3 regions of the Paenibacillus sp. FSL R7-0048 genome follow, and region 2 is predicted to be linked to each of the others. Evidence: riboswitches for the same ligand, from Rfam matches in the RefSeq annotation. Region 2 holds a riboswitch; each other region holds the start of a gene.
The links. Region 2 has a riboswitch for cyclic di-AMP ahead of NSQ91_RS00545 (C40 family peptidase). Riboswitches for the same ligand answer to the same signal wherever they lie in the genome.
Positions count from the first base shown of each region.

Region 1: another riboswitch for cyclic di-AMP. It lies ahead of NSQ91_RS26710 (TrkH family potassium uptake protein); the one in region 2 lies ahead of NSQ91_RS00545 (C40 family peptidase).
Region 3: another riboswitch for cyclic di-AMP. It lies ahead of NSQ91_RS17380 (APC family permease); the one in region 2 lies ahead of NSQ91_RS00545 (C40 family peptidase).

Region 1 is NZ_JBBORF010000001.1:6,031,072-6,041,753, forward strand. It holds gene sdhA (succinate dehydrogenase flavoprotein subunit) at 1-1,038, opposite strand, end outside; gene NSQ91_RS26695 (succinate dehydrogenase cytochrome b558 subunit) at 1,084-1,749, opposite strand; gene NSQ91_RS26700 (LysR family transcriptional regulator) at 2,152-3,054, shown strand; gene NSQ91_RS26705 (potassium channel family protein) at 3,578-4,249, opposite strand; gene NSQ91_RS26710 (TrkH family potassium uptake protein) at 4,263-5,621, opposite strand; cyclic di-AMP (ydaO/yuaA leader) riboswitch at 5,684-5,861, opposite strand; gene NSQ91_RS26715 (CPBP family intramembrane glutamic endopeptidase) at 6,184-7,860, shown strand; gene uvrC (excinuclease ABC subunit UvrC) at 7,949-9,901, opposite strand; gene trxA (thioredoxin) at 10,023-10,340, opposite strand.
Region 2 is NZ_JBBORF010000001.1:108,015-118,696, forward strand. It holds gene NSQ91_RS00500 (sensor histidine kinase) at 1-560, shown strand, start outside; gene rluF (23S rRNA pseudouridine(2604) synthase RluF) at 550-1,251, shown strand; gene motB (flagellar motor protein MotB) at 1,364-2,179, opposite strand; gene motA (flagellar motor stator protein MotA) at 2,163-2,963, opposite strand; gene NSQ91_RS00520 (hypothetical protein) at 3,170-3,463, shown strand; gene NSQ91_RS00525 (4a-hydroxytetrahydrobiopterin dehydratase) at 3,692-3,979, shown strand; gene NSQ91_RS00530 (c-type cytochrome) at 4,062-4,418, opposite strand; gene NSQ91_RS00535 (GNAT family N-acetyltransferase) at 4,546-5,031, opposite strand; gene NSQ91_RS00540 (C40 family peptidase) at 5,221-5,712, opposite strand; cyclic di-AMP (ydaO/yuaA leader) riboswitch at 5,718-5,860, opposite strand; gene NSQ91_RS00545 (C40 family peptidase) at 6,223-6,651, opposite strand; cyclic di-AMP (ydaO/yuaA leader) riboswitch at 6,709-6,847, opposite strand; gene NSQ91_RS00550 (hypothetical protein) at 7,066-7,896, opposite strand; gene NSQ91_RS00555 (M1 family metallopeptidase) at 7,908-9,914, opposite strand; gene NSQ91_RS00560 (YwhD family protein) at 10,018-10,524, shown strand; gene NSQ91_RS00565 (AbrB/MazE/SpoVT family DNA-binding domain-containing protein) at 10,604-10,682, opposite strand, start outside.
Region 3 is NZ_JBBORF010000001.1:3,892,521-3,901,205, forward strand. It holds gene NSQ91_RS17350 (hypothetical protein) at 1-88, shown strand, start outside; gene murB (UDP-N-acetylmuramate dehydrogenase) at 153-1,064, opposite strand; gene NSQ91_RS17360 (ABC transporter ATP-binding protein) at 1,215-2,015, opposite strand; gene NSQ91_RS17365 (FecCD family ABC transporter permease) at 2,071-3,105, opposite strand; gene NSQ91_RS17370 (FecCD family ABC transporter permease) at 3,105-4,160, opposite strand; gene NSQ91_RS17375 (iron-hydroxamate ABC transporter substrate-binding protein) at 4,381-5,388, opposite strand; gene NSQ91_RS17380 (APC family permease) at 5,592-7,409, opposite strand; cyclic di-AMP (ydaO/yuaA leader) riboswitch at 7,534-7,693, opposite strand; gene NSQ91_RS17385 (disulfide oxidoreductase) at 7,888-8,352, opposite strand; gene NSQ91_RS17390 (DsbA family protein) at 8,349-8,685, opposite strand, start outside.

The sequences.
Region 1 (10,682 bases), 5.9 Mb from region 2:
CTTCATTGGTATTTTACGGGGATCATCCCCCATGAATTTTTCGTAAATTTCAATAATCCCGCCAAGCTTCACGTCCAGCTCTTTCGGATCCTTGTGAGAGAGGTCCAAATACACCATGTTCTCGCCATTAATGCCCAGCCCTTGATCCACACACACATTAAAAATTTCACGTGTAGCAATATCGCGCGGCACCAAGTTACCGTAGGACGGATATTTTTCTTCGAGGAAATACCACGGTTTCCCGTCTTTATAAGTCCAGATACGGCCGCCCTCGCCACGTGCCGATTCCGACATCAGGCGGAGCTTGTCATCTCCCGGAATAGCCGTTGGGTGAATCTGGATAAATTCTCCGTTGGCATAATGTACGCCCTGTTGGTATACCGCACTTGCGGCTGTCCCTGTATTAATTACGGAGTTCGTTGTTTTGCCAAAAATAATACCCGGCCCGCCGCTTGCCAAAATAACAGCATCCGCAGGAAAAGTCTCAATCTCCATCGTCTTAAGATTCTGGGCACTGATGCCTCGGCATACACCTTCGTCGTCGATGATAGCTGAAAGGAACTCCCAGTTCTCGCGTTTAGTTACGAGACCTTCAGCTTCCCAGCGGCGCACCTGCTCATCCAACGCGTACAGCAGCTGTTGGCCTGTAGTCGCGCCGGCAAAAGCTGTACGGTGCCGCTTCGTTCCGCCGAAACGCCGGAAGTCGAGCAGGCCTTCCGGCGTACGGTTGAACATAACGCCCATCCGGTCCATAAGGTGAATGATACCTGGCGCAGCTTCACACATCGCCTTAACCGGCGGCTGATTCGCCAAAAAGTCACCGCCATAGACGGTGTCATCAAAATGCTCCCAAGGGGAGTCGCCCTCACCTTTGGTATTTACAGCGCCATTGATGCCGCCTTGCGCACATACGGAGTGTGATCTTTTTACAGGAACTAATGAGAATAAATGGACATGCGCACCAGCTTCCGCTGCCTTGATGGTAGCCATCAGGCCGGCCAGGCCGCCGCCCACGATAATGATATCGGATGTTGCCATGATAGTTCACTCCTTTTATCGAAAATATCAGAAAGGATTCTTAAATTAAATGAAGGTCTTTATGGACTGGGCAATGGTTGCTGCAGTTTGAAATTCACTGTCACGGAAAGTAACCAGCGAAATCAGGAACATGAAAGTTACTAATACAAATATGCCAAGACAGAGGTAAGAAGATACCCGCTGTGCACGTGGACCTACGGTAATTCCCCAGCTGATCAAGAAAGACCAGAGACCGTTCGAGAAGTGGAAGCATGCAGCAACGATACCGATAATATACAGTGTCAGCAGAAGTGGCTGAGTCACGATATCATGCATCAGACCGCCTAATTCTTCGTGCTCCACATTACCCACCGCCACCTGAACCCGTGTTTGGAACAAGTGCCAGACGATAAAGATGAAGGTAACAATACCTGTAATCCGTTGCAGGGTATAACGCCAGTTTCTTTCAATGTTGAAACGGTTCAAGTTCGGCTTGGATTGATACGCAATATAAAGTCCGTATACCCCATGGTACAGCAGAGGAAGCCATATACCGAACAATTCCAGGAAGAAAACGAGCGGCAGGCTGTTCAGCCATAACACGCTGTCAGTGAAACCGGAAGCGCCACCCTCTACAGCCGCAAAATTCGTCATCATGTGCTCAATGAAGAAGGCTCCAAGTGGGATAACGCCTAGCAAGGAATGAATCTTTCTGGAATAAAATCCTTTCATACAAAGTAACCCCTTTCCGATTAAAACAGCGTTTTCATTAATGGGTATTCACCGCCGGAACTACATTTGACACAGGATAACGTTGACAATCCAATGACATAATTCCTTAATTTACCGTTATCCTAGAGTTTACCGGACTTAGTTTTATTTTTCACAAAATGTGAATATCTTGTGTCACTTTTCATGTTACTCTTTTTTCGCTTATAAGGGAATTGCAATCTAATTATTAAACGTTATACAATAAACGCATAAGAATAGATTTTATATGATAATAATTCTCATTTAGCAAAACAACATTTTCCGACATAACCTGATTTTCCTTATGTAATAAGAACAGTTACTCTTACGGCTATGAATTTCATCACTACTGATCGTACATCGCATTAGGAGAGGAACTCAATTATGTTTGACGATTTAGATGTTTTTGCAGCAGTTGTGGAACATTCCAGCTTAAACCGGGCCTCACGCCAGCTCAATCTATCCCAGCCCGCCTTGTCTCGCAAAATTTCTAAACTCGAGGAACGTCTGGGGGTCGCACTGTTTAATCGTTATGGCAAACGACTGGAATTAACCGAGGTTGGGCGTCTCACTTATTCCTATGCGCTTGAACAACGGCAGCAGCGTTCCAAGTTTCTGGAAGCCCTTTCCAAATTTAAAGAGGGGGAGCCAAGGCTTGTCACCTTGGGGGCTAGTCTTACCTCACTGCAGACCACGCTTCCGCCGCTGGTAAACGCTTATATGGATAAATATCCGACCGCAGAGCTGAAGCTGATCACAGGCCGAACGCATGAGATCGTATCCTCAGTTAGTGAGGGAAAATCAGATGTAGGTCTGATCGCTTCCTCTATTCAAGAACCCGGGTTACGCTGCATTTCTCTGTTTGAGGATCAACTGCGACTGGTCGTCTCAGAGCAGCATCCTTTAAATTTATCTTCCAAGCTAACCATGGATAATCTATCCCGGCTGCCTATGATTCTCTTCTCAAAGGGGACCTGGTACCGGCGTCTGACGGACGATCTATTCCAGCGCTGCGGGATTGATCCCGATGTGCGCATGGAGATTGACTCCTTCGAAGCCATCGTACGGCTGCTTCCGACTGTCAAAGCGGCTGCGTTGCTGCCAAAGTCTTATCTGCGTCCAGAACTGCTGAACGGCGGCGGGCTGGTGTCCTTACATATCAAGGAGCTGGAGCAGACTCAACGGACCACCTGCCTGATCTACCGTGACGATGGAAGCATGAGCACGGCGGCTCGCAGTCTGGTGCAAGTTACCGAAGAGATGTTTCTGACAGAACGTGAGCAGTAAAGCCGGACCAAATGAATCAAGGGCGCACCTAGTGATCTCCAAATGAGGTAATAAGTGAAGTACTTATAGCGTAATTAGGGAATTTCTCCCTGAAATTTAGAGATTTTTGTTCAGCAGACTTAAAATTAGGGAAAACTTCCCTAATTTTCGGCTGATTCAGTAACTAATAAAGGAATCCCACTGTTTATTAGGGAGGAATTCCCTGATGTCGTTCATTTAGAGCGAATAGCGGCTATTTTTAGGGAGGTTTTCCCTAATTAGTTCACACCCACTCTGTACATCGTACAAACAAAGAACGCATATCGCCCATATTCCACCGTCACAGATACCACAAATCATCTACTACAGCCGTACGAATATCACACCTAACAACTCGTCCACCGCACAAACCAATATATTAGAACACTACGCGTGGTCTATAGCCATATGGCATAGTGAAATCCATTACTTTTCCTACTCTTTACTCCATAAAAAAGAAGCTGCCCCCAAGTAGAATTCACTACTTTTGAGTCAGCTTCTTTTCCTATGATTCTTGGTTCACAACTTCACTCTCAAAACGGTCAATACTTTCATTAGGACCAATGAGTACCATAACATCGCCTTCACTTAAATAATCATGGGCAGTTGGAGCGACGATTATTCCACTTTCCCTATTTAGGGCAACAATACTGCAGCCATATTTAGCTCTTGTATTTAAATCAGACAAGCTTCTGCCGTTCATGCAGGACGGTACGGTCAGCTCGACAATTTTATAATCCTTGGACAGTTCAATATAATCCAGCAAATTGGGCGTCACCAGCTGATGTGCCACACGAATCCCCATATCCCGCTCCGGAAAAATAACCCGATCAACCCCCAGCCGCGACAGTGCGCGGCCATGAAGGATAGAGATTGCCTTAGCCACCACTTGCTTGACTCCAATCTCCTTCAACAAAATGGCCGCCAGAATGCTTCTCTCCATATTGTCACCAATCGCAACAATCCCACAATCAAAGTTCCGTACACCAAGCGAGCGCATAATTCCCTCATCTGTAGCATCTGCTACTACCGTATGCGTCAGCTGATCGCTCATTTCCTCCACGCGTTCTTCATGGTGGTCAATGCCGAGCACCTCGTAGCCCATTTCCATCAGCTCAAGCGCCAGGCTTGAACCGAAGCGACCTAAGCCGATTACTACAAATTGCTGTGCTTTCATTTCTAATTAACTCCTATCCAATAATTATTTTACCTTCCGGATACTTATACAGTGGTTTACCCTGTTTGGGACCGAGTGCATACGCTAAGGTTAGTGGACCTAGCCGACCTGCAAACATCGTCAGACAGAGTAGAATCTTACCGATCGCTGACAGTTCCGGAGTTAGCCCCATAGTCAGTCCTACCGTAGCAAAGGCGGAGGTCGTCTCAAACAAGATTGCCAAGAAATTACTGTCTTCAGTTGTGGAGAGTATCATCGACACAGAGGCGATTAACAACAAAGCCAGCAGCGTGATCGTTAATGCCTTGTAGATGCGCTCTTGAGCCAGCCGATAACGGAACAACACAACATCTTCCCGTCCACGCAGCATAGCAATTACAGCACCAATCATCATCGTAAAGGTTGTTGTCTTAATCCCCCCGCCCGTTGAGCCCGGAGAAGCACCAATAAACATAAGAATCACTATAAAAAATTGTGTAGCCTGCCGAAGTCCAGCAATATCTACTGTGTTCGCGCCAGCCGTACGGGGAGACACGGATTGAAAGAAGGCCGATAATATTTTACCGCCGAAATTCAGTGAACCCAGGGTACGAGTGTTAGTAAACTCAAATATAAAAATAACCAAAGCTCCGATCAGAATCAGCCCTGTACTGGTGGACAGGACAACTTTACTATGTAGAGACAGCCTGCGGGTTACCCGAAACTCCACCAGATCTGACATTACAATAAAACCAATCCCGCCGGAGACAATCAGAAACATCACAATAATATTCACAAGCGGATCATATACATAATCAGTTAAACTGCGAAAATCCCCAAAAATATCGAACCCCGCATTATTAAACATAGACACCGCATGAAATATGCCATAATAAATCGCTTTTCCCAACGGCATATCAAAAGCCCAGCGAATAGACAGCAGCACAGCGGCACAGCCTTCTATGACAAGAGAATATATGAGGACTCTCCGGATCAGTCGCACAATTCCTTCCATAGAGCCTTGATTCATGGCTTCCTGTAGGATTAGCCTGTCCCGCAAAGATATTTTACGCTTTAACACCAGTGAAAATAGAGTGGCCATGGTCATAAAACCTAAGCCGCCGATCTGGATCAGAATCATAATTACGGTTTTCCCAAAAATGGTGAACGAAGTTCCGGTATCCAGCACAACAAGCCCTGTAACACAGGTTGCCGACGTTGAAGTAAATAATGCATCAATAAATTCCACGGAATTCCCGCTTGTGCTTGAGATGGGCAGCATAAGCAGCAAGGCCCCTATCAGAATGATCGATGCAAAACCAAGCACCAGTATCTGCGGCGGCGAGAGCTTCAGAAACTTAAATTCAGAAATCCTGCGAAACTGTGAAGCCACTTTGCTCACCTTCTTATCAAAAATTCCAACAAAAAAAGCACTGGAAAACCAATGCTGACTTGGTTCCTGCAGTAAATTAGCCTACGAGGTTAGCTGTCGGATTCGGACTGTGCAGGCTGCCCTATTCGTTCCCAGAACGAAATTCACCCCTGATGAAAGTGCCATTTATCGTGTACACTCCACTTTTCATCACTTCTTATGGTTCCCCCGTTTTCACCAGAAATTCGGCTACTATACAATTGCATACAAATTATATACGTTATTTAGTGAATTCACAAAGACACAATTAATGCTCATTCACATGAAAAAATGCGGTTTAAAGAGACTGCATCAAAAGGAGTGCCTTTTCTCATCACTTTTCCGTGTTTTCCCTGCAATTACACCGATTCTCATCATTCGTGCAGAAATGAACACGATAAAATTCATGGTATAAATTCACATGACTATTCTATACTATCTCTATTACCCATAAAAAGAACATATAATGTTTTTTGTAACCAACCAGGCACTAATACTATAATGGAACATAACATTGTCACAGTACATAACAAGGAGGCGTTACATGAATCCCGTCGGCCAGCCCTTACAGCAACGTGCCCTCTCCAAGAGGCTCATCATCTCGGGCATTATCGGTCTTATTCTATTTATTATGTTTCAGATTTCCCCTTCACTGCTTAGTAGCCCTACAGGTGAAGATACCACCGTCATTAGCAAGGCAGAAGCCCGTGACCAAGCCATATTATTTGCAGAACAAAAGCTCAACTACACCGAAGCACCAAACGATCAATGGAATGTACTTTACCAGACGGACTCTTCCTTTTATGGTTATATGTCTCGCGAGAAGCTTGTGGAGGACTACACCAAGAAAAAATTGGATCAAAAATATCCTTTTGATGTCTTTCGGGCAACGCTTACTCCTTCAGCGGAGCAAGAGCCGCAAATCATCGTTGACCTCAATATGTATAACGGTAAGATTGTCGCTTTCTCAAAGGCTGCAAAAGTTACCTCCGAAGAGGGGCCAGGCATCGCTTCCGTTGGTGCAAAAGAGGACAAGGGAGCTGACCTCACTCTAGCGCAGAAGGAGAATCTTGCTCGTCCTTGGCTTCAGGAATGGGAAGTAAATCCTGCCAAGCTACAAATTGAATCGAATACAGGAAGCCATGGGCTAGTGTATACGGATAGTACTGTTCAGGTCGGCGAATCCTTATTGCACTATTATTTTGATTTCAGTGGAGAGCAGGTATCCAGCTTTAATGCCGGATTCACTGCACCAGCTTGGCATACCTCCTACGTACAAGGACAGACCTCTTTAGCGGAAAAGCTAACATTATTCGGTTACGGTATACCCACACTGATTTTAGGAATTCTGGCACTCGTCTACAGTATTCTTAGAAGAGAGCATACTTCCTTTAAACGTGGAGTATTCCTAAGCTCAGCCTATTTTGTAATCATGATGATCAGCACCTATAATATGCTTCCTGAATCAACGGGCGAAGGGCTAGAAGCACAGATTACCTCTGTCATTATGTTTATCATTTATGCTTTGTACAGCCTGCTGATGTCCTCCTTGCTCTACTTCTCTTTAGTGGGCGGCAATGGCCTATGGCGAAAAGAGGAAGGCATGAACCCTTGGCCCCGCGCCAAAGAGCCCGGCTATGGACAATATGTGTTGGACAGTATCCGGGCTGGATACATCTGGGCTTTCGTTCTGCTAGGGGTGCAGACGGTTATGTTCATCATATTATCGTTTACCTTGCACAATTGGTCTACTACAGACGCCACCCAATCTCCCTATAACATGAGATATGCTTGGCTTCTGCCTATCGTCGCATGGCTCGCTGGTTTATCTGAGGAAGCCATTTATCGCTTTTTCGGAATTCCTATGCTGAAAAAGGTGTTCCGGAACACTTTTATCGCTTGCTTGATCACCACACTGGTTTGGGCGTTTGGCCATACGTTATATCCGATCTATCCCATCAGCTCCCGTCCCATTGAGCTGACTGTAATCGGGCTGCTGTTCAGCTATATTTTCCTTCGTTACGGGTTTATTGCTGTCATGTTCAGCCACGTCGTGTTTGACAGCATCCTGATGGGCGCTACGCTGATCTTTATGAAGGAGAGCGTAAATGTAGGCGCGGGTATCTTCGCGATTATTATGCCGTTCATAGTCGCTTACATCGTCTATCGATTTAATCCACCACAGAAGCCTAAGCCGGTGGAGCCTTCTTCTTTGATTTAAACTAATGTGAAGACGTAATGAAATTAAAAAAGGGCATCAAAGCCGCTTTAGTCGCTGCTTTGATACCCTTTTTCTTTTGTCACCATTGCTATGAGGTTGGCTCTTCATCCTTGAGCGCATCAAGAATTTGTTTTGCCAGCTTTTCTCCAATAGAAAGTGTACGGAAATCATCCACGGAGGCTTCTTTAATTTTCTTAAGCGATCCGAAATGCTTTAGCAGCGCTTTACGGCGCTTCTCACCTATACCAGGTATAGAGTCCAGCTTGGAGGTAACCATGGACTTCCCGCGCTGTTCACGGTGGAAGGTGATCGCGAACCTATGGACCTCATCCTGAATCCGCTGCAAAAGGTAAAATTCCTGACTGTCCCGGGCTAGCGCGACAGGCTCTGGCGGATCTCCAACCAAAAGCTGAGCCGTCTTATGCTTATCATCCTTAACAAGGCCGCAGACCGGAATGAATAATCCCAGCTCATTCTCCAGAATATCAATAGCAGAGGAGATTTGCCCTTTCCCTCCATCGACCACGATAAGATCCGGTATCGGAAGATTCTCCTTCAATACCCGCTCATATCGCCGCCGAATGACCTCGCGCATCGTTCCATAATCATCCGCACCCACCACCGTACGAACCTTATATTTACGGTACTCTTTTCGTGCAGGCTTACCATCAATGAAGACAACCATCGCTGAGACCGGATTAGTCCCCTGAATGTTCGAGTTATCGAACGCCTCAATACGGCTCAAGCGTTCAAGCCCCAAGCTCTCGCCTAAGCTGATCGCTGCTCCAGAGGTACGCTCTTCATCCCGTTCAATCAGCCGGAATTTCTCGTCGATAGCCACTCTTGCATTTTGGCAAGCCATGCCAACCATCTGCTTCTTAAGACCGCGTTGTGGCACAAGCACCTTAATGCCCAGCCACTCCTGCAGAATGGAGGCGCCGCCAGCGGCATCCACGATCCCAGCTGCCGCAGCTTCCTCCGCCGCCGTCGCACGTACCTCAGCCTCTTCAGCCGATTCAGGAGTATCTTCACCCTGTTGTAAATCCGCTTCTGCTGGAGCAGCTATGGCGATCTCGGGTTTAGTCTCTTTATTAGCCAGAGACTCCTCATCGAGCACATCCGGCAGCAGGATCTCCTGCGGCAAAGCGGGATTATCACTATAATACTGCGTCACATAAGACATAAAGTCACTGTAGGCTTCACCATAGAACGGGAACACGGAGGAATGGCGCTGAATCATCTTCCCTTGTCTCATGTACAGAATCTGTACACACATCCATCCCTTGTCTACAGCATAACCAAATACGTCCCGGTCCTTAGTATCTGTAGTGTTGATCTTCTGCTTCTCCATTAATGCATCGATATGGATAATCTGATCCCGCAGTTCCTTCGCCCGCTCAAAATATAATTCCTCAGCAGCTTCCTGCATTTTTTGCTGTAAATCCTTTTTGACCGCCTCATGACCTCCGCCTAGAAAAGCAGCGATGTCCTGCGTAATCTGCTCATACTCGGATTTCTGAACCTCCTTCTCACACGGTGCCAAACACTGGCCCATGTGATAGTAAAGACAGACCTCCTTTGGCATCACGCCGCATTTACGAAGCGGGTACATACGATCTAGGAGCTTTTTAGTCTGCTGAGCAGCATAAGCATTAGGATAAGGGCCAAAATATTTTGCTTTATCTTTAATCACCCGGCGTGTAACCTCAAGGCGCGGGTGAGTTTCATTCGTTATTTTTATATAAGGAAACGTCTTGTCGTCTTTCAAAAGCACATTATAACGCGGCATATGTTTCTTAATCAGATTACACTCTAGAATGAGCGCTTCCATGTTACTGGACGTAACGATGTATTCGAAATCAGCAATATTAGCGACAAGCCGCTGCGTTTTACCATTATGACTGCCTGTAAAATAAGAGCGTACCCGATTCTTAAGTACCTTCGCTTTGCCCACATAAATAATAGTGCCTTCCTGATTCTTCATCAGATAGCAGCCAGGCAGATCGGGTAGTAGTGCCAGTTTATTGCGGATATTGTCCAAAATGATCCCCTCCAGCTAAATTGGACCCATGATTAGTTGGCATTCAGCACACAAAACGCCTCCGGAATGAACCGAAGGCGCTGAGTGGCAGGGCCGAGGCCCGAACAGTAGCATCTATCAATTATTGATGTTTTGCTACGATATTTTTCAGGGATTCTTTGGAGTTCAGTCCCACAACTTTATCTACCGGTTGACCATCTTTGAAGAAGATCAGAGTTGGGATACTCATAACACCAAAACGGGAAGCCGTTTCCGGATTCTCATCCACATTCAATTTTGCAATTTTCACGTCGTCTCCGAGCTCTGTGGACAATTCATCCAAGATTGGAGCGAGCATTTTACAAGGACCACACCAAGGAGCCCAGAAGTCTACTACTACAGTACCTTGACCTTCCACTTCGTTACTGAAGGATTGGTCAGACACGTTCACGATAGCCATGATATTGTTCCTCCTTTAAGTTTTGCGAAGCATTACGCACATCTTAAGCCAAAGCTTAGTTCATGGAAGCTGCTCCGAAATATGAGTTAATAAATTGTTTCATGTAATATGATAACCAAATTACCACTTACCGACACATTACAAGTATAACATATCTTTATGGGATATGTGAAATATCACTCGCAATTATATTGCCTTCAATGTATTTTTTTGCGTACTCTTTTCTTTACAACCTCCCCAGCATTTCGGTATACTTAAAGAAAGCGCATTAATTGTCAATGACTTATTTCATAAACAAATGTCAATTTGCATCTAATAATACAGGGCTTGTCCCTGTAAGGA
Region 2 (10,682 bases):
AGCGGATTAATCTTATCGTCAGTGAATTTTTAATCCTGGCTAAGCCGCAAGCCGTTCATTTTCAGGAGAAAGATCTTCGCTACATATTAGGTGATGTAGTTTCTCTATTGGATAGTCAGGCTCATCTACATGATATTCAATTTAGTACGAAATTCTCTGAACAACCTGCTACTGTACATTGTGAAGAGAACCAGCTGAAGCAGGTATTTATTAATATTGTTAAAAATGCAATTGAGGCTATGCCTGAGGGTGGCGTCATTTCAATGGAACTGTGGAACTCTGTGGATTGCGTCTTTATTGTAATCAAAGATCAGGGTGAAGGGATTCCAGAGGACGTGCTGCCTAAGCTGGGTGAACCGTTCTTCACGAATAAGGAATCGGGGACTGGGCTTGGGTTAATGATTAGCCAGCGTATTATTCAGGCTCATAAGGGTCATTTGGAAATACAAAGTGAAGTTGGCCGGGGGACAACCGTTATGATTAAGCTGCCTGCAGCTGGAGGGGTTACACCTTGGCTTAACATTAAGGATGAACGGAGTGAAGAACAACGTGAGAATTAATAAATTCATCAGTGAGACAGGATACTGTTCACGCCGAGAAGCAGACAAGCTTGTGGATGCCGGCAGAGTTACGATCAACGGAGAGCCTGCTGTGCTGGGCAGTCAGGCTGTTCCGGGCGATGATGTGCGAATAGATGGTATAGCGCTTGAAACCTCAAGCCAGACGGTCTACATTGCTCTAAACAAGCCGGTTGGGATTACATCAACCACAGAACAGCATATCAAGGGGAATATTGTCGATTTTGTAGGTCATCATGAGCGTATATTCCCGATTGGTCGTCTCGATAAGGATTCGGAAGGATTAATCTTGCTTACTAATGATGGTGATATCGTTAATAAAATTTTGCGGGCGGAAGGCCGGCATGAAAAAGAATATGTGGTTACCGTGGACAGACCCATTACGCCTTCATTTATTACCGGCATGTCGAGCGGTGTGAAAATATTAGGTGAGAAGACGCTGCCCTGTGAGGTCACGCGTATTACGGAGCGTGTCTTCCGTATTATTTTGACAGAGGGCAAAAATCGCCAGATTCGTCGTATGTGCAGCGCTTTTGGCTATGAGGTTCGAAAGCTGCAACGCATTCGGATTATGAATATTCGCCTGGGGGCATTGCAAACGGGAGAATGGCGGGAGCTGTCTGCTGATGAGAAGAAAGAGCTTGGAGCTACGCTGAACTACGAGTTACTGTAGGAATGTTATTACAATGTTACAGGTCCATATAGAATGTAGTACTCGTAACAAAAAAGAGCTGTCCGGGGTCTAAGACCTTTGGACAGCTCTTTTTATTACCTTACGACATCACTTATTCAGCAGAGGGAACAATCCCTGTAAACTCTTTGGATTCTTGATATTTGCGAATAATGGAAACCTCTACCCGGCGATTCTTGCTTCGGCCGGTAGCTGTGTCATTATCCGAAATAGGATGATACTCGCCGTATCCAATCGCACTAAATTTGCGCGGATTTAGATTCGTGTTCTGCAGCAAAATCTTCATGAACTGAAGTGCCCGATCCGCACTCAGATCCCAGTTGGATGAATAGTTGCTATTGGAAATCGGAATATCGTCGGTGTGCCCTTGAACTACTACATCATAATCCGGGAATTGCTGCAGCATCGTTGAGATGGATTTAGCTAATTGCCGCGAATCATCCTTAACAATGGCTTGGCCAGAGGCGAACAATGCGTTATCACTGATCGTAATCATTAGCTGAGATTGATTAAGCTTCGTACTGAGCAGATCAGTTAGACCGTTGCTCTTAATATATTGATCGAATTGTTTCTTAAGCTTCTCTAAATCCTCTTGTTCCTTTTGTCGTAGCTTTGCCATTTCTGCTTCTTCAGCTTTCTTGGAAGTAGAGCTACCCATCTTATCATTTTTCCCTAGATCTTCTTGAGTTTTACTAGGCATTGCTGCCCGCTCTTCAAGAATACCTGTACCGCCATTAAGTGCGGAACTGAAGGCTTGACTCATCTCTTCAAATTTCTTGGCATCCGTTGCGCTCATAGAATACATAACGATGAACAGAGCCACCAGAAGAGTCATGAGGTCGGAATAAGGTAACAGCCACGATTCATCGGCATGTTCTTCATGCTCTTCGTGTCTAGTCTTTTTGCTCACCTGATCCACCGTCCTTCTCATTTAACTTAACGCGTTGCGAAGGTGTTAGGAATACAGCAAGCTTCTGATTGATGGCAATAGTAGATACACCGGACTGTATGGACAAAAGACCTTCGACCATCATCATTCGAACTTCGATTTCTTGTTTGGAGAGACGTTTCAGTTTATTAGCAATAGGATGCCATAATACGTAACCTGTAAAGATACCAAGCAAAGTGGCGATGAAGGCAGCCCCGATTGCCGCAGCCAATTTGTTCATATCACTCATATCAGCCAGAGCGGCGATGAGGCCGATAACCGCCCCGAGCACCCCAAGGGTAGGAGCATACATACCTGCCTGTGAGAAAATGAGCGCTCCTGCTTTATGTCTATCCTCTGTGGCGTGGATATCCTCCATGAGGACATCGCGGACAAAATCCTGATCATTTCCATCAATGATCATCCGCATGCCATTCCTGAGGAAGTTATCTTCTATTTCATCGACCTTTGATTCTAGAGCCAACAGACCTTCACGCCGTGTGATAGAAGCCCATTCCATAAACATAGTGATTAATTCGGGTTTACTGATTAATTTCTTTTTGATAAAGATCATTTTGAACAGACTTGGAATCTTTTTGACCTCGTTGAAAGGAAAGGCCATGAAAATAGACGCTGCCGTACCCACCAAGATAATAACGTAAGCAGCAGGTGTGGCCAAAGCATGAAGTGGAGCGTGCTTGAGGATCATGCCCCAGATTACAGCAACCAAACCAAAAATTAAACCAATTATTGTTGAAATTTCCATTTTGCACCTCGTCCGTGAGATTTAAGATGTGTTCCGACAATGCCGCGTATATCATCCTTGAAACAGCGGCAGGGCACTCTGTGCGAAACCGAATTAACGTATATTCTTATTTATCGACATCATTCGGTTTTTTGTGAAGTCATTTTTTCGGCTATAATGGATAAGGTAAGTAATTATTCATCTGTGAAGAAAACGGAGTGATATACGTGGGTGTAAAGCATGGTAGAGATTACGGTGAAATTCTAACAGATTTGACCGAAGCCGTCGGACGAATTTCCGATGGATATTTATTTTTTGAGATGGATCCGGACGAGTGGCAGGAACTACCCCAAGAATCAAAGCTGGAGGTATGGGAAGCATTGGCTGAGGATCTTTTCTTCGCGCTGGGTAATGAACCTATGATTGAGGTGGGGAGCGGCGTAATTATTTACGATAAGGACACGCACCGCATTAATATTTTAGTTGGCGAAGAGGATTTGGCTTCAGTGGTTTTAATTTAGGCGGAGGAGAAGTCTGGACGTAATTTGCCCGTAGTCAGTAGCCCGTGTTAAAATTGATAAAGCCGAGTTATAATCGCTGGGATTTGTGAATACATTAAATCGAAAATATCGCCTTTATCCTGGCACATCCCTTGGACCTCAGAAGCTAAGGGATGTTTTGTTTAAAGCCTAAGACAAGTAAAGGGAACTGCGCACTTTACTGCAATTTTTTGTAAGGGAGGAAACGAATTGTTATTTACGGAAGAGGAACTGCGTGAGGAGATCACCAAGCTAGAGGGCTGGAAGCTGGAAGATAACGTTATGGTACGAAAATATATGTTCAGCCAATATATGAAGGGCATTGCGTTTGTTGATGAAGTAGCCACGATTTCAGAAGCCTTCGATCATCATCCACATATTACGATTGATTATAAAACAGTTACACTGCGACTTGAATCTAATGAAGAAGATGGGATTACGGCTCTAGATCTTCGAGAGGCGCATCAATTTAATGAAGCCTTTGAAAAAAATCACTAGTTTAGCCAAAATCATAAAATAAACGCCCGTGCATAGATAGTCACCTATCTCATACACGGGCGTTTTTAGTTGCTTGGGTGGGTTACTTTTTCTCTGAGAGCCAGAGTGCGACGTTGGCGATCTCTTCAGGCGCTAGCTTCTCCTTAAAGGAAGGCATTTGACCACGTCCTTTAGTGACGATGCTGTAGATTTCCTCAGCGTCATGCTGGCCGCCTTCATTCTGAAGACTTGGTCCAACTCCACCTTGAAGCTGATCGCCGTGACAGGTGATACAGCTGGCTTTCACGGTTGCTTCTGCCTTTGCCGCGTCCAGTTGAACTACCGGCATCGTGGGCTTATTTTCTTCCGCTACCTCTTCTTTACCCGGAAGTGTAAACATGAGTACTACCGCAAAGGCACAGGCGGCAAAAAACAAACCGCTCATGATCCATTTCTGCATCCCAATTCGTCCCTTCTATGTAAGCTGCTCCCTACATTATAGCTTATGGTGAAGCGTTATCATAGGGTTTGTGACAAAAAAATGAACGAGAATACAATCATTCTTATGAAATATATGGTATTTAATATCATTTGTCATAGACCATGCAATAAAAAGGTTTGTCTCCTGTAGGTGTGCGGCGTTCATACGTATCTGTAATCGTAAATCCACATTTTTGATAAGTTCGAATGGCGCGTTGGTTCCAGGTCAGGACTTCCAGATCTATCTCACGATCAGGATAACGATTCAAGGCTGTCTGGACGATTGCATCTACGAATAGTTTGCCTAAACCATGGCCGCATAGATCGGGGCGCATCCCAACTCCTAAACGAACGACTCCTTCCATCGGGAACAACTGTGCGAATCCGCACAAAACCTCTTGTTCATTTAATATGGAGATATATTGTTCCTTCCGGAGCTGCGGATCACCAAACTCGATGCCAAGAGCCTGCATCTGCTCCCACGGCATCCAGCCATAAATATTATATGGAGGCGTATAGCTCCACTTACAAATAGCTTCTCCGTGAATTGCCTCCATAGGAACTACATGAAAAGTTACCGAGGGATTTATCATAAAGTCAACGATCTCCTTTCACGAGGACATTGCTATATTACTAATTATATACAAAATGGGGGAGGTTCGACTCAGAAACTTTATATGAGAGGAATGTTTTACAAATTATGAGAGGGGTAAATAAGTAATAAGACAAAAAAACAAGCTCTCCTCCAAGAGTTACCTTGGAAAAGAGCCTATGTACGTTACTTATTGAACATCATCATTGTCTTCCGATTCAGCAGCAACCGATTGGTAAGCGTCTGTGCTCATAATGCGCTTAGCACCAACGTAGCGTTTCACGTAGTAGCTATCACTCAGAGAGCTAATCGTAACACCGCGTGAGGTAGAAGCGTGTGCGAACTTACCTTCACCGACATAAATGCCGACATGGGAGACACCTTTGCCACTTGTATTGAAGAATACAAGATCTCCGGCTCTTATATCATCACGGGAGATTGCTGTGCCCATTTGATATTGGGAACCTGATTGGTGTGGAAGGTTAATGCCAATCTTATCAAACACATACATTGTAAATCCGGAGCAATCAAATCCGTTAGTGGATATACCGCCGGATACGTATTTAGTACCGATGGCCTTGTCAATCACTTTATCCATTTTGGAATCTGCGAAAGCGCTTCCTGCTCCGATGGTGAGGATGATGGAAAAGCTTAGTACTGCTGCTGCTAACTTCTTCTTCAAAAGTGTATACCCCTTCCAAATGCCTACGAGGTTAGCTTAAGGGTTCGGTTGAAGGTCCCCTATGACCCCTCTATATAATGGAGGTCAATTCACCCAAAGTTGGTTCCCCCGTTTTCCTAATAGTTAGGAAACTCGGCTCATACTGTTGATTAGGATTAGCTTGTAATCAATACATGACAAAACCTTTGTAAATAACAACTTAATGATTACAAAAATGTTACTAAAATCTCACTGCGCTAATTGTAACAAACAGAAAGCCGCTTGGCAATCGTTTTTAACATATTAATGCAGAAAAATTGGCATTTTTACGGTAGAAAGGCATATGTAAGCGTTAATAATGACCTAATTTTTAATATAATTGCAATTTTTATCAAATAAACGTGTTTCAATTGGGCTCTAATAGTGTAAAAATATATTATGGAAAAAAGAAAAACCCGAATTTGATTACGGGAATAATCAGATTCAGGTTCATATAGTTGTAATTATGAGGTTATAGTTGTGAGGAAGGTTTCAATCGAAGGCTACAGCTTGATAAGCTGAAGTACTCATTACTCTTTTAGCGCCAACATAACGATTGGCCCAGTAGGCCTGACTGAGTGAAGTGATGGTCACTCCACGCGAAGAGGACGATTGTGCGAATTTTCCGTTTCCAACATAAATGCCGACATGGGATACTCCATTGCCAAGTGTGTTAAAGAACACTAGGTCACCAGAACGCAGATTGCTTTTGGATACAGCAGTTCCAACGCTATATTGAGCTTTTGATGTACGAGGTAAAGTAAGACCCACATTCTTGAATACATATTTTGTAAATCCAGAGCAATCAAATCCGGCAGTGCTTGTACCTCCGGTTTTATAGGCAACTCCAATAGTCTTTGAGATTACAGTGTCCATCTTAGAGTCGGCAAAGGCGCTTCCTCCACCAATAGATAATGCCATTACAAGTCCTAGCGCCGCAGCGACGCATTTTTTTCTTAAATTATGTCTTTTCAAAAGATGTACTCCTTCCAAGGCCTGCGAGGTTAGCTTAAGGGTTCGGTAGAAGATTCCCTATGATCCCTGTAAAGCGAGATCAATTCACCCAAAATATGGTTCCCCCACTTCCCGGTGCAAAGGAATTAGGCGTGTTAAGCACCAAGAGAATGACGTTTCGACAGTTACACTTACGATAAATACATTTAGTTATGTAGGAATCGTTTCAATTGATTACAAAATTGTTACTAATAGCACAGGACTTATTGTAACAGAGCTTTTATGATTTTGCAAATACTCTTAAGTTATCCGTAATGAGAAAAAGTCCCAGCTCCTGAATACAGGAATTGGGACCTTTTTATTATGTCAAATAAGGTTAATTTATTGTGGAAATGCTTTGCTACACCATAGATGATATTGTGCAGAGATTCCCCACATTTTTAAGAGCGTAGAAGGTAGTGGTGAGATTTGCCGTATTATAAGTGCCGGCAGGCCGGGACAGAACAGACCCGTCAGTCCGCACACTAGCAGTAAGAGCAAGCCTCCCGCACCAAGTACAATGGAAACACCTATAGCAGGAATCAGTGACCGCAAGCAGATGAACAGTGAGGAGAACATTCCTGTACCGCCGGTGTAACCAAACTGCATATATAGAAGAAACAGGCGCACGATAAAAATATATATAAGCCATGCCAATACGTATGGTACTAAATGAAGTAACAAAGTGTAGTTAAACAAAGAGGATAAGAACAGCCCGTACATTTTTGGAGCAAGCCAGTAAAGCGGCAGCAGGGTCAGAACCCATTCGATTAGGCTAAAGACTAAGACAGGTAGTCCATAGATCTTCATGCCAGGGAAAAAGAACAGTCCGCGCTCGCCCCTTCGCTCCTGGTGGAGCTCATGCAGCAATCCTGCCCTTATGAAAGGAGAAAGCAGAAGTCGCAAGACAACAAGTCCTAGAAGCATCCATAACCAAGTGCGTATCGCAGGGTCAGTATTCAAGCTGAACTGTCCCTCGATATAATACAACAGTCTGCCCATACCGCTGCCGCCGGCGTCTTTATCTGGATAGCGCAGTAGAATTGGAATAATAGCAGATCGGATGAAACCATACATAAAGTAGCCCCAGAGCAGTCGGTAGATGAAGAGCAGAATTAAAATATAAAATTGCTCCTTCATGCTTTGCCAGCCGCGGGTTATCGATGTTCTCACAATCATTCACCTCACCAGACAAGAGTTCCGAGCACGGTTTCAAGTAGTTTAGTTACACTTAACGTCCAGCGAGAGAGCGTCTTGTGCTCTATTTCCGCCAGCCTAAAGTTGTTTAAATGTTTGCTCTCCAATAAGATGGAATGCTCAGGGTCAATCTCAGCAGAGAGAAGAGGCTTATCGCTTAACAATTGAAACGTAGTCTCTGCTCCTTCACCGTTCCAGACCCGCTGCACCGAAGAGCTGTCGGCGAATGTGAATTTCACGGGAACATCATCGTAATGGCTCCCTTTATTTGAAATCTTCACTAATGATTCGTAGCTTTGAGCATCGCCGCTGTTATTTTTTTTAAAAGTAATCGTATCTACTGAGAAGTCAGGCGCACCATCACCATAAATATAGTCATCGAAATAGGCCTGCCATGATTTTTTGGTTACCTTCTCAACGACTTTCTGAAAATCTGACGTAGCGGGATGCTGGAAACGGAACTTACGAGCGTAGGAGGACATGATGTTGTTCATTGCTTTGGTACCTACCTGGCGTTCGATATCTTTAAGTACAAGCTTGCCGCGGATATAAACATTTCGGCTATAGGAATCAGCCCCTGCATATTTCCACGTTTCCAGATTTAACGGCTCAGGTATAGTCACCAGGCTGGCCTGTAAAGGCAAATTAGACTTGATACCGTATTCTTGTTCCATAAGTCTGTCTTCGGCATAGGAAGTAAAGCTTTCATCCAGCCAGGCCTCCTCGAATTCATTGCTGGCTACCATACCGTAGAAGTATTGATGGCCGATCTCATGAATGACGGTTCTTTCAAGTGAGGTATCTGGAGAAGAATCCGCGGCCCCAAAGGCTGTAATAAGGGTAGGATATTCCATTCCTCCCGCGCCGTTTCCCTCCTTAGGTGGGACGATAATAGACAGCGTAGAGTAGGGATAAGGGCCATACCATTTGCTGAAGTAGGTCAGGGCAGCCTTGGCAGCTTGAAGGTAACGCTCTTGTAAGTCTTTGTGCAGTGGGTCGAGATACACCTTAATTCGTACTCCAGGCACTTCCGGCGTAGAGAAAGCTTCCTCTGCTACTGTAAAATCAGGGGATGCAGCCCAAGCGAAGTCGTGGACATCATCGGCGTAGAACTGATATATTTTTTGATCTTGTTTGAGCTTGGCATTTTTTACAGGAAATCCGGTCGCAGCCACCGTATAGTTGGAAGGAACGGCAATCGTTACATTAAAGATGCCAAAATCACTGTAAAACTCAGAGGTCCCGTGATACTGATGCAGGTCCCAGCCTTCTTCTTTAACTCCGCGTGTGCCCTTAGGCTCGTATACACTAAGCTTAGGGAACCATTGCCCAGCCATAACGAAGTTACCTGAAGCACCCATGCGAGCAAAGATTTTGGGCAGCTGGACTTCATACTGAAGCTTAAGTGTTACACTTTCCCCGCCATTAACAGGCTGAGGAAGATGTACCTTTAGAAGCGTCTTATCGTTGATATTGCCGTCATCAGGTTGGACATATTGCACTCTTTGCATTAGCGAAGTTCCCTCTGTCGTGCGCAGATCGGTCAGCGTCATATTTCCGAAGCCGTTCTCAGGCATGCTGTCGCCTCTGAGCGTCCCCCCGGATTCCTTCATAAAGGTGGTATCTGATGAGGCAAATGCATTTGGATACATGTGAAAATATAAATCACTTACTGGCTTTACTCCGGGGTGTGTCCAGGTTACTGTCTCAGAAGCTTTTAAGGTTTCTGTGTCAGGAACAAGCTGGACATCAATGTGATACTCGACTACCCGCTGGCTTAAAGCCTCCTCTGCCGGGACGGGGGCGCTCTCAGGCAATACCTGCTGTGGTACGGCTGCAGGCGCTGTGCCGCTGGAGGACTTGGCCTCTTTTGAAGCAAAGCTAGTAACAGAAGCTGTTGAGCTATCCCCTGAAAAGGCCCATATTCCTCCTCCCAGCAGCGCGAGGATGGCCAGGGTCGCAAAGATGATGTACTTTAATGACAGTGACTTCATAGTGTGATTCCTCCCGTGACAAGCATCTACGGGATGTATATGTTTGCAATCGCCGCATTATTAGCTAAAATTAAATTATTCGTAAGAGGAAGGGTGTGCACTCGTGGACAACATACAACCGGAGGGCAAGAAACAGATTGCCTTAAATATTGTGAACGCTAAAAGTAAACATAAAGGCTTTGGAGCAGGCTCTATAGATCTCAACAACGTTTCACCTGTCATTATTGATGGTGATGTGGCGGTTATTGATATCGGTGCCATGCATGCCAAGAGCAAGGTGGAAAAAGGAATTAAATTTTCCATGAATCGTGAAGATGTACCGAATGGAAGACAGGTTTGGGTGGTATGGGTAGCGGTAGACCGTACATTGGAAGCTCAATTTTATGGTGGAATCACAGCCTGTGAAATGTGGATTGATACAGAAGCGCGCCGCGGATGGAAAATTCTTGCCGAGCATGTCAATAAGCTGGATGCAGCTCTTAAACGCAAGATCGATGTGGCAGGGCTTGGAGCCATTGAGAAGTCGGCGCTCAAATCCCTTCTGATCTCTCATAATGAAGCATGGTGGAATGCATCCTCAGATGAGCTTAAAGCTGCACTGACTGAATAGTATAGGAGCCTCCAGAAGGGTTATCCGATATAGAAAAAGCTTCGACCTCCGGAAATAGGAGCGTCGAAGCTTTTTTAATTTATGATTTGCTTGTGCTGCTAAGCTTGCGTTTGAGCTGACTCACTCTGGCTTGGCTAATCCCGAGGATTTCTGCAAGT
Region 3 (8,685 bases), 3.8 Mb from region 2:
TGTTGAAGGTCTTCAAATCGTAGACTTAGCCGACCGCAAGGCAGAAATAACTACGGACAGAGCTAATTACACCCTTTCAGTAGATTAAACGAACATGATTATGATAAGCAAAAAGAGCCCACAGTGATCTGCGGGCTCTTTTTGCTTATCATTTATTCTTCTCCAATGATCTCCACTTCCGTTTCCAGCTCTACACCGAATTTATCCTTCACAGTCGCTCTTACATGGTGGATTAGCCCGATGTAATCACTGGCTGTTGCATTATCTGCATTCACAATAAATCCCGCATGCTTCTTGGATACCTCAGCACCGCCGATTCTTGTACCCTGTAAGCCGCTCTCTTGAATTAACTGACCTGCAAAACGGCCTGGAGGCCGCTTAAATACACTCCCACAGGATGGATACTCAAGCGGTTGCTTCGATTCACGTAAATAAGTTAGTTCATCCATTTTTGCCTTGATCGTTAAAACATCACCGGAAGTCATAGCAAATTTGGCCTCAAGTACAATATACTCACCGCTTGCGAATACACTTTTTCTGTATCCCCATTGCAGCTCATCTCCTTGCAGAGTTACCAATTGCCCGTTCTTATTTATAGCTAGTGCACTATGCAGGACATCTTTGATCTCACCGCCATAAGCACCTGCGTTCATATAGAGCGCTCCACCAACTGTTCCTGGAATGCCACAGGCGAACTCAAGACCCGTAAGCTCCTTATCACGCGCATATCTGGAAACATCAATTATTTTGGCACCACATTGCGCATATAAGAGATTGTCGCGAATTCCCATTTCGGTAAGTCCTGCTGTTTGCAGAACGATTCCACGTACCCCTCCATCACGGATAATCACATTGGAGCCATTCCCAAGTACCGTAAGGGTTATCCCATTTTGTTCTGCATATGTAACGATCTTTTGAATTTCATCATAAGTAGCTGGTGCAGCCAAAATATCAGCTTTGCCGCCCATTTTAGTGTACACGTGATCTTTTAAATTCTCATGACTTTTCACTATTCCTGCGGTCATTAGCTGCTCTAGATCATCTTGAATTTTGTCAATATTCATGTTTTCATGCTCCTTTAACCATGTATAAATGATGGTCCTTGATCTATTTTAAAGAGTTATTATGAAATTGTAGGCAACCACAACTGTAACAACGAACAGGCTCCCTTGTCAATGACGGGAGCCTGTTCGTTGTATGATTTTAGATGATAATTACACAGCTTTATAGGCAGCAAGCTCGTAAGGAAGACACAGTGGCACACCCGTACGTGGATCCGGAACGATATCCGCTTCAATTCCAAACACTTCCCGCAATACATCTGGTGTCATAACCTCAGTAGGTGAGCCTTCGCTAACCACAGTACCGGACTTAATCGCTACCATATGCTGCGCATAACGAGTAGCATGATTCAAATCATGCACGACCATGATAATGGTACGGCCTTCTTCCTCATTCAGCTTTTGCAAAAGTTGAAGAACTTCGAGCTGATGCGCCATATCTAGGAACGTTGTAGGCTCGTCAAGGAATAAAATATCTGTTTCTTGAGCCAACGCCATAGCGATCCAAGCGCGTTGACGTTGTCCACCAGAGAGACGGTCAATAGGGCGATCATGAAAAGATTCCATGCCCGTAACAGAGATGGCGTTGGAGATGATGTTGCGATCCTCTGCGGTCATCGTGCCAAATCCTTTTTGATGAGGGAAACGACCATAGCTGACCAGCTCAGATACCGTCAGACCGTCAGGAGCCGTTGGGTTCTGCGGTAGAATCGCTAGCTGACGAGCAACCTCTTTAGTTGAAAAGTTATGGATCGATTTGCCGTCCAGCATTACGGTGCCACTCTTCGGCTTCATAATCCGGGCCATCGTTTTGAGGATTGTAGATTTACCGGAGCCGTTAGCGCCCACTAGTGCGGTGATTTTCCCCGTAGGGATAGACAAGTTCAATCCCTTAACTATAGTAGCCTCAGCATACCCAATACTTAATTCTTCTGTATTCAAACGTTCTGACATGATCTACAACTCCCTTAAAAGTTTTATGGAGCTATGCTCCTAAGTATGAACTAATTTACGCTTTCGACTTGGCGAGTAAATATAAAAAGTAAGGTGCGCCAATAATCGCAACCACAATGCCAGTAGGAACTTCGGCAGGTTGCAATACCCATCTACCAATGGTATCAGCGGTAATCATAAGAAGCGCCCCTGTCAAAGCACTAGCAGGTAATAACACCTGATGACGGGGTCCCACCAGCCTGCGAGCCAGGTGTGGTGCTATCAGGCCGACGAAGCCAATACCTCCACTTACCGCGACGCAGGAGCCGGCAAGCGCTACGGCTGTTACCAGAAGGAGAATACGTTCCTTCTCCACACGCATTCCTAGACCTAATGAAGTATGGTCCCCTAGATTCAATACATTTAGAACCCGGGCTTTATAGAAGGCGAACGGTAACAGAATCGCGATCCAAGGCAGCAAAGCAAGGACGAATCTCCAATCCCCACCCCATATTTTCCCGGCGATCCAAGTAGCTACAAATTGATAATTATTAGGATCAAGCCTAAGTGCCAATACAAGCTGGCAAGCATTGATTCCTGCAGCGACCGCAATCCCGATAAGGATCAGCCTTGTAGGAGACAGACCATCTGCCTTCCGGTAGGCAAGAATATAGATTAAAGCTGCGGTCAGGCCAGCCCCACCAAGCGCTAGGAGAGGCAAGACAAATACCGGAGCTGCTGTTGTAGCCGGAAAAAACGAGATAAAAATGATTACCGCAAAACCTGCACCAGCACTTATGCCCAGCGTAGCCGGTTCTGCGAGTGCATTACGTGCGAGACTTTGTAGAATACAGCCCGATACTGCAAAGCCCGCTCCAACTAACAATGAAATTACGATGCGGGGTAATCTGAAATCAAATAAAATAAGCTTTTGCTGATGTGTTCCATCACCCATGAGTGTATGTAATACCTCTAGTGGGGATAGACGCATAAACCCTGTATTCATACTGACTATAAACACAACGACGATCAGTATAGCAAGGAGCACTAACACCGTTAAGGCGCGTGTGCGGCGTTCTTTTTCATCTGGAGTAAGGGTTAATTTGGGCATTACAGCTCCCCCTTCCGCTTACTCGCTAAATAAATAAAGAACGGTACGCCGATGATGGCAATTAAAGCTCCTAGCGGTGTCTCATAAGGTGCATTTATCATTCTTGCGGCAATATCTGCAAAGATAATCAATAAGCTCCCTAGAACTGCCGAGCAAGGGATAATCCAGCGGTAGTCCACTCCAACGAAATAACGTGTAACATGTGGAATAATTAGTCCTATAAAAGCAATCGGGCCAACCGTTGAAACCGCACTTCCAGCTAAGATAACCACAACAATCATACATGCCAATTGAACTAACCTTGTCCGCTGCCCCAGACCAACCGCAACTTCTCTTCCTAAGCTGAGCAATGTGACGGATCGTGATAACATCATCGCTGCAATTAAGGCTACGGCCACCCAAGGGAATATAATCTTGATCTGAGTCCAGCTAGCTCCACCCATCCCACCAGCTAACCAGAAGGCTATGTCCTGAGATAAGTTGAAAAGAATAGCTACTCCCTGACTAATAGCAACCAATAAAGCACTAACTGCCGAACCTGCTAATGTCAATCGCAAGGGGGTCAGGCCATTAAAAGAAAGCGAACCGATTCCGAATACGATAAAAGAGGCCACAGCGGCACCGATAAAGCAATACAACATTAGTGAAGTGAATGAGAGTGAGGGTGCAAAAGCAAATACTATGGCCAGCGCTACCCCTGCTCCTGCATTCAAACCTAACAGCCCTGAATCCGCAAGCGGGTTTCTTGTCATCCCCTGCATGATAGCCCCTGCTACTGCGAAGCAAGCACCGACTAAGGCGCCAGCAATAGCACGTGGAAATCGCAGTTCTCTAATCACCTGATGTTTTTGTAAATCTGGATTGAAATGAAATATAGCTTCCCATACCGTAGCTAACTTGATATCTGCCGCACCCACTGAGACCGAAAGTGCCAATCCGAAGGCAATGGCAGCAAGTCCAAAAATAAGAATACCAATGGCAGCTGCCGGTCGGGTATGTAGAGCTTTTTTGGGTTCATTTTTAATACGATTTGCGAAATCTGAGGGTGAAACCATGAGTCGTCTCCTTATTCAATAGTTACAATGGTTTATATGATAACAACAATCATTCTCATTATCGCAAAAATATTTATGTTGTACAATTGCAGGAACGATTTTTCCGTACTATGGGATTGGTTTATAAAAAAATGGTGCAGATCTTTGTATCCCGAGATACTTGATCTGCACGCCCTTCCCCACCGAAATGATCAGTCTCATTCATGGTGAATTACGACTTTTATTTCACAAGACTTTTTAGCACATCGTCAATGATTTTGCTGCCAGCGTTCGCCCCACTGTAAAGCCAGCTGCTTGTTGAGCTCATTTCATGCACATTTCCAGCTTTTACAGCTGGGATGCCCTTCCAGATTGCACTATCTAGGATTTCCGAACCTTCAGTCTTATCACTATTTACAAGGAAAATATGATCTGCGGTCAGCTCAGAAAGCTTCTCTAGTGAGATCGGATTCCAAGTTGCTCTTGTTCCTACTGGGATCTCTGTTACTAAGTTAGGCAGCGTTACGCCAAGGTCTGTATATAATACAGCTCCACTGCTGCGGGTTTCGTCTACAATATAGAAGTTTTTTTGCACCAACCATAAAATAGCCGCGGACTCTTGTCCAATAGCTCCTGTAAGCTGTTCTTTCGCAGCCGCTGCTTTAACATCATAATCTTTAATGGCTTTTTCTGCTTCAGGGGTTTTGTTCAAAATCTCACCCATCTTAAGCAACGATTTGCGCCAATCTTGATTTAGTTCATCCCCAATTACATAAGTGGGTGCAATCTTATTCAACTGATCGTAAATCCCGTTCTGAACAGAAGACTCCGATGGGATGATAATAAGATCCGGAGCAAAGCTGGTTACAGCCTCTAACGGAAGGTCGTAACTAATTGTAGGAACATCCTTCAATTCAGTGGCCAGATAATCCTGAACGCCGTTTGTAACTGACCATTGAGCTACTGGAGTTACACCCAGAGTTACCAAAGAGTCTTCCAAATATGAACCCAGAACGCGCTGTGGATTAGCCGGAATCGTTACTTTATGACCCATTGCATCTGTTAACGTCTTAGGTGCAGCAGGTGCCTCTGTAGATTCTGCTGTAGGCGCTGTTGTAGGCGCTGTTCCTGCATTTGATGAGCTTTCAGCATTATTATTACCACAAGCGGAAAGTATTAGCGTCATCACTATTAGTCCGCTCATCGTCACTTTCATGCTTCCTGATCTTTTTCTGTTAAGCCAAAACATTAAAAACCCTCCTATATGTAACTGCTTTGATATTCAAAGGTGACCTTTACCTCTGCTTCACTTTTAAATGATATTGATTCTCATTCTCTGTGTCAACATATAAATTTCAAATTCTGTGGATTTGCAACAATTTCCTTCATATAAAATACAAAAGAGGTTATATTCCGAACGTTCCGGATATAACCTCATCTTTAATCTTCTACTTATTTATTTAAATGATACGGGACAGTCGCTACTACAACGTCCTTTTGATTCATTAGATACGAGCGGATTAAAAAGCTGGTCTGATTATGAAGCACGGCTTGCCACCAATGTTTGGTAATAAACTGTGGAATCAAAATCGTGATGTGATCCGTCGCAGCGGTCTTCCACTCTACCGTATCGATAAACTTCACTAACGGACGAATGATACTACGATATCTGGAACGAAGAACAATCAGGCGTACACCTGGATTCCATTCCTCCCACCGTTGCTCCATCTTATGAATGTCTTCTTCATCAAAGCCTACATACACAGCAACAACATTATCTGTTAGAGACTTCGCATAGCTGATGGAATGTAATACAGCACGTGTAACCCCTGCAACAGGAACAACTACAGTACTTCCTTTAATTACAGGTTTATCAGTAGCCGGACATATACGCAGTTGATCCGCAGTATTCAAATAATGCTTATGAATACGGTGGAACACGAACATTACAGCAGGTAAGAAAATGAATGCCATCCATACGCTCGAGAATTTAGTAATGATAAATATAAGCGTAATCGTCAATGTAGTCAGCATACCGATGGTATTTACTACAAATCTTTTCACCCATCCAGCGGGTCTTGTTTTGATCCAATGCACCATCATCCCCAGTTGGGATAAGGTAAAAGGAATGAACACGCCTACCGCATATAGTGGAATCAAACCTTCCGTATTCCCATGGAATGCAGTCACAAGTATGATAGACATAACTCCTAGAAAAATAATGCCGTTTGAGAAGCCCAGGCGGTCACCACGGACCATAAATGCATGTGGCAGATATTTATCTTTTGCAAACATAAAGGCGAGCAGCGGAAACGCTGAATATGCTGTATTAGCTGCCAAGAACAAAATCACTGCTGTAATCCCTTGAATGAAAAAGTACAATCCGCCACGGCCAAAGGTCGATTCAGCGATCTGAGAGACAACCGTAGCCTTTTCATCTGGCACAATCCCATACCAATATGCCAGCACAGTGATTCCGGTAAACATAAAGCCAAGGATAAGTCCCATGATCATTAGCGTCTTGGCTGCATTTTTCTCAGCCGGTGCCTTAAAGTTTGGGATCGCATTAGATACGGCCTCAACCCCCGTTAGGGCTGAACAACCAGAGCTAAACGCTTTTAATAGTAGAAACAAACTTACATTAGATACGGCGCTGCCTATTTCAGGAACATTCGCATGCGCGCCACCCATTGCATATTTAACGATACCGGAGATAATCAGAACAACAATCGAAACCACAAACAAATACACTGGAATTGCGATAAATGAAGCCGATTCAGTCACTCCGCGAAGATTAATGATTGTTAATAAAACGATAACAGATACAGCGATGAGAACAGTATGATTATGAAGACTTGGAAAAGCCGATGTGATCGCATCCGTCCCTGCCGAGGCACTAACCGCTACGGTAAGAATGTAATCCACCAATAATGAACCCCCAGCGAGCAGCCCTGTCGGAATACCAAGATTACTCTTGGCTACGATATAAGCTCCGCCTCCTTGCGGATAAGCAAAAATCGTCTGCCGATAGGATAAAATCAGGATGGCCAGCAGGCCCAATACGGCTAATGCAATTGGCAGGGAATACCAGATGGCAGTAAACCCGGCAGCCACTAGTACAATCAGAATTTGTTCCGTTCCGTAGGCTACAGACGAGAGCGCATCAGAAGACAGAACAGCCAGTGCTTTAACCTTGGATAACTTTTCATGATCGAGTTCATTCGACTTCATCGGACGTCCGATCAATAGTCGTTTTACCTTGCTTACCATGGTGGATACAGTTCCTTTCTTTGGGAGCTGAAACGGAATTTCCGTGCGCTGTTTTCATCGGTGGATTTCATAAATGCAGACACAAAAATAAGCATACGGAAATGATCCGCATGCTTATGCATGGTCATTTTCCCACCTTGCTTACGAGGTTAGCTGGCGGATTCGGGCTGTGGTTATAGCCCTACGGTAGAGGTCTGTTCGACCCGGTTCCGATTCACCCCATTGGCATGAATGCCAAGTTTGGTTCCCCCGTTTTTCCTAAGAAAATTCAGCGCATATTCAACTTCTCACAAGGTCTAATATTAGTCTACAAAGTGCCTACAGTAAAGCGTTGAAAAAAATGAAAAAAGAATGAAAAAACATCCAATAAGCTCAAATATAGCGTCTTATTGGATGCTCTCTTTCATTATCTTCAATTATCCCTCTAGCCCGTGATTTTAATACCTTTTCAGCTTTTTTGTAACTTCCAAAGTAAAAACTAAAATCCTAAGCTCTCCTCAGCATCTACTTCAATCACTTCTTCTTCCCTACGTCCATACCAAAGAAGGAGACTTATTAGAGCAAACGCTATTAAAGCTAACAAAGGAATCGTTATAAATCCGAAGTAGTTCAAGTAATCTTTATTACAAGGAACACCAACTGTACAAGGTAGAACTTTACTTAATGCTGGAATCTTCTGTTCCGCATAATGATAGATTGAGATACTGCCACCAATCAAACTTAATGGAAGCACATAAGGAATGATGCGCTTATCTCCACGGAAAGTGGCAATTCCCAACAAAAATAACTGCGGATACATAAAAATCCGCTGAAACCAGCAAAGCTTACAAGGTTCATACTTCAAGACTTCACTTAAATACAAGCTACCAGCTACAGCAACCAAAGAGACGAACCAGGCCAGATAGAGGCAGTTACGCTTGCAAAAAGATAGGAATTTTGTCACTTTGCCTCCACTGCTTTTGCGGCGGTGTTAATTTCAGATGTAATCGCTTCAATATCGAAAGGTTCAGCCGTTTTCACTCCATTAATGTAGAGCGAAGGCGTAGTTGTCACGCCTGCGTCAGTTGCCAACTGAATGTCTTTCTTCAGCTCATCTGCATAAGTTTTCTCTTGGATGTCTTTACGCAACAGATCGTAATCGATCGCTAATTTCTCTTTTTCAGCAAGGCTTACCAAGAAATCCTCAGTGGCCCATTCCACGCTCTCATCCCCTTGCTGCGCATACACAACATCATAGAACTTCCAGAATTCATCCTTATTCTGATGGTATACAGAC